Regions from separate parts of the Modestobacter sp. SYSU DS0875 genome, predicted to be linked through region 2. Evidence: riboswitches for the same ligand, from Rfam matches in the RefSeq annotation. Region 2 holds a riboswitch; the other holds the start of a gene.
What was found. A riboswitch is a leader RNA that binds a small molecule or an ion and turns the genes downstream of it on or off. The one in region 2 is predicted to bind cyclic di-AMP.
Positions count from the first base shown of each region.

Region 1: another riboswitch for cyclic di-AMP. It lies ahead of ACI79Y_RS00960 (C40 family peptidase); the one in region 2 lies ahead of ACI79Y_RS08690 (aggregation-promoting factor C-terminal-like domain-containing protein).

Region 1 is NZ_JBJHAH010000001.1:223,979-229,377, forward strand. It holds gene ACI79Y_RS00950 (enolase C-terminal domain-like protein) at 1-1,000, shown strand, start outside; gene ACI79Y_RS00955 (DUF2267 domain-containing protein) at 1,072-1,458, shown strand; gene ACI79Y_RS00960 (C40 family peptidase) at 1,516-2,049, opposite strand; cyclic di-AMP (ydaO/yuaA leader) riboswitch at 2,067-2,202, opposite strand; gene ACI79Y_RS00965 (DUF222 domain-containing protein) at 2,724-3,917, shown strand; gene ACI79Y_RS00970 (DUF4352 domain-containing protein) at 4,192-4,830, shown strand; gene ACI79Y_RS00975 (Fe-S cluster assembly protein HesB) at 4,921-5,205, opposite strand; gene ACI79Y_RS00980 (DUF4011 domain-containing protein) at 5,339-5,399, opposite strand, start outside.
Region 2 is NZ_JBJHAH010000011.1:33,990-39,388, reverse strand. It holds gene mftD (pre-mycofactocin synthase MftD) at 1-81, opposite strand, end outside; gene ACI79Y_RS08695 (YceI family protein) at 259-858, opposite strand; gene ACI79Y_RS08690 (aggregation-promoting factor C-terminal-like domain-containing protein) at 999-1,916, opposite strand; cyclic di-AMP (ydaO/yuaA leader) riboswitch at 1,932-2,080, opposite strand; gene ACI79Y_RS08685 (class I SAM-dependent methyltransferase) at 2,244-2,891, opposite strand; gene ACI79Y_RS08680 (universal stress protein) at 2,940-3,488, opposite strand; gene ACI79Y_RS08675 (DUF5709 domain-containing protein) at 3,603-4,034, opposite strand; gene ACI79Y_RS08670 (cupin domain-containing protein) at 4,212-4,604, shown strand; gene ACI79Y_RS08665 (Dyp-type peroxidase) at 4,641-5,399, shown strand, end outside.

The sequences.
Region 1 (5,399 bases), on a different contig from region 2:
CGTCGTCGTCCAGGCGCACGGCGCCGGGCGCACCGGGGTGGGGTGGACGTACGCCGACGCCACCGTGGCCCAGGTCGTCCGCGGCCTGCTGGCGGAGGTCGCGGTCGGCCACCGCGCGCTCGACCCACCGGCGGCGACGCACGCCATGGCGCGGGCGGCGCGCAACGCCGGGGTGCCCGGCCTGGTCGCGATGGGCATCTCGGCGGTCGACACCGCGCTGTGGGACCTGAAGGCCCGGGTGCTGGACGTCCCCCTCACCGGCCTGCTCGGGGCGGTGCGCGAGGACGCCGCGGTGTACGCCAGCGGCGGGTTCACCAGCTACGACGACGGGGTCACCCGGGACCAGTTGGACGGGTGGCTGGCGCAGGGGCACGACCAGGTGAAGATCAAGATCGGGGAGTCGTGGGGCACCGCGGTCGACCGGGACCTGCACCGCACCCGGCTGACCCGCGAGGTCGTGGGGGACGACGTCGCCCTGCTCGTCGACGCGAACGGTGGTTACACCGCCAAGCAGGCGGTCCGGGTCGGCCGGGAGCTCGACGACCTCGGGGTGGTCTGGTTCGAGGAACCGGTGTCCTCCGACGACCTCGCCGGTCTCCGGCTGGTCCGGGAGGACCTGGACTGCGACGTCGCGGCCGGCGAGTACGGCGCCCGCCTGGCCGACTTCGCCGGGCTGTGCGGCGCCGGGGCCGTCGACTGCCTGCAGGTCGACGCCAGCCGCTGCGGCGGGGTCACCGAGTGGCTCCGGGCCAGCGCGCTGGCCGCCGGGCACTCGCTGGAGGTGTCCGCGCACTGCGTGCCCACCCTGCACGCCCACCTCGCCCTGGCCACACCCAACCTCCGCCACCTGGAGTGGTTCCACGACCACGCCCGGTTCGAGCACCGGCTGTTCGACGGGGTGCCCGACCCGATGGCGGGCCGGGTCCGCCCGGCCGCGGACGCACCCGGCCTGGGGCTGACCCTGCGCGCCGGTGAGCTCGACGACCTCCGGGTCGGCTGACCGCCGGACCCGACACCGGACGCACGACGAGCGCGCTCCGGACCAGCAGGAACGACAGACGGGAGGACGAGATGAAGACGCACGAGTTCGTGTCCGCGGTGCAGCAGTCGGCTCGGATCCCCGATCACGAGCACGCCGAGCAGGCCGTCCGGGCCACCCTGACCGTGCTCGGGCAGCGGTTGTCGACCGAGGCGAAGGACCTGGCCGCCCAGCTGCCGCCCGAGCTCGCCTCGGCGATGCCCACCGACGGGTCGGTCGAGCGCTTCGGCCTGACCGAGTTCTACGGCCGCGTCGCCGAACTCGAGGGGCAGGGCTGCACCCCGGAGCAGGCGCGGCAGCACGCGCGTGCGGTCACCGCCGGGCTCCGCGAAGCGGTGGGCTCCGAGTACCTGCACGTGCTCGACCAGCTCCCCGACGACTACGGCGACCTCACGCACACCGAGAACGCGCACCACTGACGACCGGCTGCCCCTCCGGGTCGCCGGAGCGACGCCGGCGACCCGGAGGGGAGGAACTCAGACCAGCCGACGCGCGGTGTTGTAGCCCCACATGTCGATGCTGGCGACGCGGACGACGTCACCGCTGGTCGGCGCGTGCACCATCAGCCCGTCGCCCAGGTAGATGCCCACGTGCCCGACGGGGGAGTAGTAGAAGACCAGGTCACCGGGCTGCAGGTGCGCCCGGTCGACGTGCACGCCCATGGTGGACTGCATCCGCGACGAGTGCGGCAGGTCGACGCCGGCCGCCCGGAAGGCGAACTGGGTGAGGCCCGAGCAGTCGTAGACGTTCGGACCGGCCCCGGCCCACACGTAGGGCTTGCCGAGCTGGGCCATCGCGGTGTCGATGACCACCTGGGCGGCGGAGGTCGGTGCGGCCGTCGCCGCGACCGGCGCGGCGATCGGAGCCGTGGCCGGCGGGGCGGCGCCCCCGGCGTTGGCCTGGGCGGCGAGCGGGGTGAGCACCACGCCGGCGCCGGTGAGCAACGCGATCAGCGCGCCCTTGGCCGAGCGGGTGGAACGACGAGCAGAGGTGGTGCGCAGGGTCGTCATGGAACGACGAGTTCTCCTTGTTCTCCTCAACCGCCTACCGAGTTAGCTGACGGGTTCGGGCGGGGAACTCGCCCGGCGCGGCCACACGTGCGTGCGGCCGCGCTTCACCCCGGAACTGCGGTGGGTCCCCGGTCCAGGCGGCGGCTGCAGCGTGCGCAGCCGACGTCCGGTTCGGCGGTGCCGTCCGGGTGTCACCAGGTGCGGTGACGGTCGGACCCGGTCGGCCGCGACGACGCTAGGTGGCGATCTGGTGGTCCGCAGCCGCCGTCGTCGGCCGGATCCGGACGGTCTCGGACTGCGACTCGCCGTCGTGACCGTGGCAAACGTGAGGCCGGCCCCGGCGTTTCTCGGGAAGTTGCGAACTGATGAAGGGGCGGCGCGTGACAACGCGTCGTGTTCAGAACCTAACCAGCTGACGAACGGCCCGACCCTCGGGAGATGGCTCGGTCGTGAGCGGTCGGGCCGCTACCGTCAAGGGGGGTTGTCTGACCTGTGGACAGGCGTCTGACCTGCGGGTTCGGGTGGAGATGAGGCGCTGACTGCGCTAGTGTTCGAACATAGATTCGAATGGCGAAGGGGGTGTCGTGAGCGACGTACTGACGCTGGACGCCCCTGCGCCGAACGTGGTCGCGGAGTTGCCCGCCGATGATTTGGAGGGGTTGTTCGGGTCGCCGTTGTCGGCCGCGCTGGACGCATTAGCGGCCGAGGACCTGCACGCGTTCGGCGATGGTGAGCTGCTGGACCGGGTGGGCGAGCTGGTGCAGCTGCAGAACCGGGCGGCGGCGGAGCTGGCCCGCACGGTGCGCGCCTGTGAGCTCGCGCAGGCGGCCGAGCGGGACGGGTTGGCGTCGATGCGGTCGTGGCTGATCGGGCACGCGCGGTTGTCGGCGGCGGAGGCGTCACGGGTGGTGCGGGCCGGGCGGGCGCTGGAGCACTACCCCGCGATGGCCGGAGGGTTCGCGGACGGGGCGATCACCGCCGCCCAGGTCGACGTCGTGGCGTCTGCGGTGGGGGAGCGGGAGCGGGAGCAGGCCGCGGAGCAGGGGATCGACCTGGGTGCGTTCGATCAGGCGTGGGCGGATGTGGCGCGGGAGGCGCCGCACGCCTCGCTCGGTGCGGCGGTGCGGGCCTTCGAAGAAGCGCTCGACCCGGACGGGCCGGAGCCGGACCCGACCGAAGGGCGGCGGCTGTCGATCGCCAAGCACGCTGACGGCAGCGTCACCGGTCGGTTCGACCTGGATGCGGTGGGTGGGGAGAAGGTGCAAGCCGCGATCGAGTCGATCGTGCAGGCCAACCGCCCCAAGGGTGACGAGCGGACCCGCGCCCAGCAGAACGCCGACGCACTCGTGCAGCTCTGCGACAACCAACTCGCCTCGGGGAACCTGCCGACGTTGCGGACGGTGAAGCCGCACGTGGTGGTCGGAATCGACCTGGACGACCTCGTCGAGGACGCGACCGGCCCGGGGGCTACGCAGACGGGGTTCGGGGCGACGATCTCCGCCGCCCGCGCCCGCTACCTGGCCTGCGACGGGAGCATCTCCCGGATTGTGATGGGCCCCGACGGAACCCCGTTGGACCTGGGTCGGGACCACCGGGTGGTCACCCCCGGACTACGGCGGGCCGTCGAACGGCGGGACAAGGGCTGCGTGTTCACCGGCTGCGGCGCCCCGACCTGGTGGTGCGACGTCCACCACCTGATCCACTGGCTGCACGGTGGTGAGACGTCGTTGAGCAACTCCGCACTGCTGTGCGAACGGCACCACACCAAGGTCCACCACGGCTTCCGGGTGGAGCGACAACCCAACGGCCGATGGCGTACCTGGCGACCCGACGGCAGCGAAATCCTCATCGGACCGCTGCTCACCTGATTGCCTTTTCGGGGCACCCTTACTTCCGCCCTCCCGCGTGTCTGGAGATCCGTCGGCATGACCTGCCGCGACGATTGGTGAGCGGCCTGTCGGGGTGCTCCGAGATCGCTGCCGGCGGCTGGTTGGGGATGGCGTGACACGCGAGGCGCAAGAAGCGTCGATGAGCGGGATCTGCCAGCTTCCAGGGTGTCTTTGGTGGAGTTCGCCTGCCTGAAAGCGCTCCCTCTGGACCTAGTTTCGGAACAGAACGTCCACAGACAACGGGGAGCACGACATGACCGACGCACCCGCGCCGGAGCAGGCCCAGGCCACGGGCAAGAAGCCGCTGTACAAGCGCGCCTGGTTCATCGTCCTTGCGGTGATCGCGGTCCTTGTGATTGGCGCCAACCTCGGCGGCACCGACACCGAGGACGCCACCGCCTCGGCCAGCAGTGACAGCACGTCCGATGGGGCTGCTCCGGCCGAGGACGCCGCAGCTCCCACCGCTGAGGAGATCGCCGTCGAAGAGGAGCCGGGCAACCCCGGCATCGGCGAGCCGGCTGCCGACGGCAAGTTCAACTTCGTGGTGAACGGCGTCGACTGCAGCACGACCGAGATCGGCAACGAGTACCTGAACACCACGGCGCAGGGCCAGTTCTGCATCGTCGACGTCGCCATCACCAACATCGGCGACAAGGCACAGAGCTTCTTCGGCGACAACGCCAAGCTCTTCAACGCCCAGGGGCAGGAGTTCTCCGCCGACAGTGAGGCTGCCATCTACCTGGATGACTCCTCGTCGCTGTACGAGGAGATCAACCCGGGCAACAGCCTGACGAGCAAGGTCGTGTTCGATGTCCCGGCCGGCACGGTTCCGACCGCCATCGAGCTGCACGACTCCGCCTTCTCCGGCGGGGTGACCGTCGACCTGCAGTGACCTGATCGACGGAGCCACCGAGCTCCGACATGCGACAGCGCCGCCGAGGATCGCTCCTCGGCGGCGCTGTCGTCGTTCGGGTGCTGCGGGTCAGACGATCTGCTCGCCGATCCCGAACTGCAGCGAGCCGTCGGGGCCGGCGGCGGCGTCGAGCGTCTTGTCGTCGAGCAGCTCCGCGGCGCGGGGGTCCAGGAAGACCCGCGCACCGGACTCGTCGAGCACCGCGTCGTCCTCGGCGGGCACGGCGGCCAGGCTCAGCTCCAGGTTCGCGCCGGTCGGGTCGTTGGCGATCCGCAGCCCGCCGGAGTCGGGCACCTCGGACTGGCCGAGGATGCCCTTGATCGCTGTTGCGGCGCCGTTGGTGAGGGTCAGCATCGTGCGGGGTCCTCTCGGTTGCAGGGGGCCGAGCCCGCCGGACGTCGGTGGCCGGCGGACAAGGCGGTCGACCGGAGACGGTTCGCCTCGCACCCCCCAACCTCCCCGGCGCCCGGGGCGGGGTCAAGCCTCGTCACGCACCCGCAAAGAAGCCCGCGCCCACCGCGCCTGCTGCATCCACCGCGCCCGCTGCA
Region 2 (5,399 bases):
CGCCCCGTAGACGCCCTTCGGCAACCGCCGCTTTGCCCGGCGCTGTGCCTCGGCCACCGTCTCGAACCACGCGTTCGCCATCTGCGCACTCCCCTGCTGCTCGGACCGGGGGACGCCGTCGTCCCCCGGTGCCTGCGGCCGCAGCCGCTGGCACTCAGTGCCACCGTAGCCGGGGAGAAGTGGTCTGGGACACAAGCCTTCCGCCTCCCGGACACCGCCCGCCGGGGCGCGCGACCCGGCGCGCGGTGACGCGCCGGGTCAGCCGGCTCGGATCGCCGAGACGTCGAACTCCACCTGGATCCGGTCGCTGACCAGGACGCCACCGGTCTCGAGGACCGCGTTCCAGGTCAGCTCCCAGTCGCTGCGCTTGATCGCCAGCGCGCCCTCGAAGCCGACCCGCGTGTTGCCGAACGGGTCCAGCGCCGAGCCGGTCAGGGTGAAGTCGATCTCGACGGTGCGGGTGACGTCCTTGATGGTCAGGTCGCCGGTGACCCGGTAGACCTCGTCGTCGACCTGCCGCACCGCGGTCGAGTCGAAGCGCATCTCCGGGAACCGCTCGACGTCCAGGAAGTCCGGCGAGCGCAGGTGCGCGTCGCGGTCGGGGGCGCCGGTGTCGATGCTGGCGGTGCGGATGCGCAGCGACACGGTGCTGGCACCCGGGTCGGCGGTGTCGAGATGGGCGGTGCCGGCGAACTCGGTGAACGCGCCGCGCACCGTCGTCACCATCGCGTGCCGTGCCCGCACGCCGATGCGGGTGTGCGCGGCGTCGACGACGTAGTCGCCGGTCACGTCGGCCAACGCGGCCGTCGCGGCGTCGAAGTCCGAGGCCGCGGGCTCGGGTGCCCGGTGCTTGCCCACGGTTCAGCCCTCCTGGTCGGGGTGGTCCACCCGGTGATCCTGACCGATGGGGGTGACATTCGGGCAGGGCGGTGACGTGCTGGGCACGCGAGGAGGGGCCGCCCGGTGCGAGCGGCCCCTCCTCGTCGGTGCTGGGTCGATCAGTACCAGCCGGCGGACTGCGACTGCGACCACGCGCCGCACGGCGAGCCGTACCGGTTGTTGATGTAGATCAGGCCGGCGTCGATCTGACGGTAGCCGTCGGAGGTCTTGGCGATCCCGGTGCCCTTCCAGGTGGAGTCCAGGAACTGCGGGATGCCGTAGGCGGTGCTGCGCGGGTTCTGCGCGTTGGGGTTCCAGCCGCTCTCCTTGCCCCACAGCTTCTCCAGGCAGGAGAACTGACCGGCGTCCCCGCCCAGCTGGGACAGCGCGTAGCTCTGGAAGGAGCCGGCCGGCGCGGCGGGGGCCGGGGCGGGGGCGGGGGCACCGCCACCGGAGGACCGGGAGCCGGACTGCGACCGCGGGGCTGCAGCCGCAGCCGCCTGCTCGGCCTTCCGCGCCTCCTCGGCTCTCCGTGCCTCCTCGGCCTTGCGCGCCTCCTCGGCCTTGCGCGCCTCCTCCGCGAGCCGCGCCTCCTCGGCCTTGCGCGCCTCCTCGGCCAGCCGTGCCTCTTCCGCGGCGACGGCGGCGGCCTGCGCCTGCTGCGCGGCGGCCTCGGCCTCCTGGCGCTGGCTGCGGTCGGCCGCCAGCGCCCCGAGCCGGTCGCCGACCTGCCCCTCGGCGACGACGGTGCTGGCGTGCTGGGCGGTGAGGCCCAGCTGGCTGGCGATGCTCACCGGCTCGGGCGCCGCGGTGGCCTGCGCGCCGGTCTGCCCGCTCACGACGACGTTCACCACGACCGCGCCGACCGCGGCGGCGGCCAGGTACATCGCCGGACGGCGCAGGCCGGCCGGGGGCGCCAGGCGGCGGGCGCGGCGGGAGGTCTCCTCTCCGGCGACGGGGAGGACCGTGGTGGGCAGGTCTCCGTCGGCCGGCAGGTCGTGCCCGGCGTGGTCGTGCGGGGTGGCGCGTGGGGACATGAAGGAGGGGGCTCCGGGCTCTTCCGTGGCCGCCTACCGGGTTAGCTGACGGATTCGGGCGGGAAGGCGCCCTACCCGGCCGGGCGCGTGCCCGGGCGGGATTCACCCCAGTGCTGCGGTGGGTCCCCGGATCGCTGCGATCAGCGACTCGGCGGCATCCGGCGCGGGCTCCCCGGGTGGGGACGTGACGTCCGGCCGGACCCGCCCACGGTAAGGCGCTTTACGACCTCGTGACAATGCTCCGTCGCCAGTTCGTCGGGATGTGCCACGACGCCCCTGGTCAGCGGGGTGTGATCCGTCCCGCAGGTCGCGCCGGTCGCACGCGTCTCAGGGCAGGCGCCAGACCGTCGTCCGGCGGACCTGCCCACCGTCGGCGTCCGGGACGGCGTGGGTGGCGGCCGGCAGCAGCCCTTCCCGCGGCAGGTAGGCGCGGCCCGGGTCCCCGAGCAGGACGGTGGCGCCGCGCAGCCAGTGGGTGCCCAGGTACGGCAGCACCCGGGCGGTCATCTCTCGGTCGTAGCAGACGTCCCCGGCCAGTACGACGTCCACGTCCGGCCCGTCCTCGCCCAGCACGTCGCCCACCACCTCGATCCCGGTGACCCCGTTGAGCTCGGCGTTGAGCGCGACCGCGGCGTGCGAGTAGGGGTCGACGTCGCTGGCGACGACGTGCGCGGCCCCGGCGAGCAGCGCCGCCACGGCGACCAGGCCGCTCCCGGCACCGAGGTCCAGCACCCGCTTGCCGGCGACCAGCTCCGGGGTGTCCAGGACGTACCGGGCCAGCGCCTGGCCGCCGGGCCAGGCCGCGGCCCAGAACGGCGGGTCCTGGCCGGCGCCGCCGGCCTCGGTCTCCATCGCCTCCCACAGGGCGACGACGTCGTCGGCGACGTGCAGCCGCACCTCGGGCACCAGGGTGGGCCGCTCGACCCGGGTGTGGGCCTGCAGGAAGGACGGCGGGACGCGGTCAGGGGCGGGCACCCGGACAGTGGACACCCACGGGCCCGGCCGCGCCCCGCCGGGGTGGTCTCAGTCCTCGCGGTCGCTCCGGACCACGGTGACGGGGCAGGGCGCGTGCCGGGTGACCTGGTCGCTGGTCGAGCCGAGCAGCAGGCCGGCGAAGCCACCGCGGCCACGGGCACCCACCACCAGCACGTCGGCCTGCCCGGCGGCGGCGATGAGCGCCTTCACCGGTGAGGTGTGCGCGACGTGGCAGGTGACCCCCGCGGCGCGGTCCTGGCCGAGCGCCGCGACGACGTCGGCCTCCAGGTCGGCCTGGACCGCCTTCTCGTAGTCGCTCACCGGCGGGACGTAGCCCGGCGACCAGCTGGCCGGCTGGGGCGCGGTGGCGATCCGCCAGGCACGGACGACGTGCAGCGGCCACCCGGCCCGCTCGGCCAGGCCGGCCGCCCACACGAGCGCCTCCTGGGCGCACCCGGAACCGTCGTGGCCGACGACGACGCCGCCCCCGACCGCCCCGGTCGACGTCTCCGCGGACGCCATGTCCCCAGCCGCGTTGCCCATGGCCTCGTCGACCTCCGCCGCGAGCGCGTCCCGCGTGCCGTCCTGCTCGGTCACCGCGTCCTCCTGTCCGTGCCCACCTGCCCCGTGTCTGCCACCGGCGACCGGGCTGGCTGCTCGCACCAGCCTGGCCCACCGGGCCGCCGGTCGCACAGAGCCGGAGGTCCCGGGTCAGCCGCCGTTCCGCACGAGGTGCACCGCGGCCTCCTCCGCCGACGCCCCTCCCCCGTCGATGCCCTCGTCCTCGGCGTACAGCTCGGCCTCCCGGTCGACCAGGCCGTCGTCGTCGGCGTCGGCCAGCCGGCCCGCGCGGTCGTCGCCGACCTCGTCGTCGAGGAGCTCGCCGTCGGTGCCGGCGTCGTCGCCCAGACCGTCACCCTCGTCGTCGCGGTCGTCGGTCCCGCCGTCGCGGAGCTCGCGGGCCAGCCGGCCGGAGAGGCTCTCGCCGGCCTCCTCCTCGCGCTCGGTGGTGCCCCAGCCGGTCGACACCCACGGCCGGTCGGGCGGGGACCAGCCCGCGGTGTCGTCGTCGGTGTCCGGTTCGAGGGTGTCCGAGACCGCGGCCACGGTGGCCGGGTCGGTGCCGTCGTGGTGCGTGCGCATGGCTGCCTCCGGGGGCCGGGCGGCGCTGACGGCGGTCAGCATCCCCCCGCGCGGCCACATCCACCAGGGTGTCGGGGACGGGCTCTCGGATCGCGCCGTCGGCCGACCTGCTCTTGACTGACCGTCGCGACCGGCGCGCGCCGGTCAGCGGATCGAGGGAACGGAGGACCGGCGTCCATGGAGCACTTCACCATCGCCACCGTCGCCGAGCAGAGTGCCGACTTCCGTCGGGTGCTGTGGACCGGCGAGCACACCCAGCTGGTGATCATGACGATCCCGCCGGGCGGGGAGATCGGCGAGGAGGTGCACGACGTCGACCAGATCCTGACCTTCGTCAGCGGCACCGCCAGGGCCAGGGTCGGCGGCCAGGAGAAGAAGGTCGCGCAGGGCGACCTGGTGGTCGTGCCGGCCGGCAAGAAGCACAACTTCGTCAACGACGGGGTCAACCCACTGGTGCTCTACACCGTCTACGGGCCGCCGGAGCACGCCGACAAGGCCGTGCACAAGACCAAGGAGGAGGCCGACGCGCTCGAGGAGGCCGGCAAGGACGAGCCGCCGTCCAGCGACTGACGCTCGCGACGTGCCGGGTCCGGCAGGCTGCACGACGTGACGTCGCAACCGGGCATCTTCGCCCTCGGCACCCCTGAGCACTGCCACCTCGAGCTCGACCTGGAGCCCGGCCGCTCCGCGGAGGACCTGGTCCGCGGGGTGGCCGGGCTGACCGGTCCGCTCTCCACGACCGGCGGCGTCAACGTGGTCGTCGGCTTCCGTCCGGAGCTGTGGGCCGCCGTCGCCCCGGCCGACGCACCGGCCGACGCCGCGGGGTTCGACGAACCGGTCGTCGGCGCCGGGCGCTACCGGATGCCGGCGACGCAGCACGACGCCTGGGTGTGGGTGGCCGGCGGCGACCGGACGGCGGTGTTCGACAACGCCCGGGCGGTGCTCGCCGCCCTCGCCGGTGTGGCCCGGGTGGCCGCCGAGGTGACCGGCTGGCTCTACCGGCACGACCGCGACCTGACCGGCTTCATCGACGGAACCGAGAACCCGTCCCTGCTGCGGGCGGCCGAGGTCGCCGCGGTGCCGGCCGGGGAACCGGGCGCCGGGGCGAGCGTCGTCCTGTTCCAGGTGTGGCGGCACGATTCCGCCACCTGGGAGTCGCTGGGCGAGTACGGCCAGGAACGGATGATGGGCCGGACCAAGGCGGACAGCATCGAGCTCCCCGACGACGAGCAGCTGCCCAGCGCGCACGTCGTGCGCACCACCGTGGAGGTGGACGGCGAGGAGCGGCAGGTCTTCCGGCGCAACGTGGCCTACGGCGGGGTCACCGACCACGGGACGGCGTTCGTCGGCTTCGCCCGGGACCGG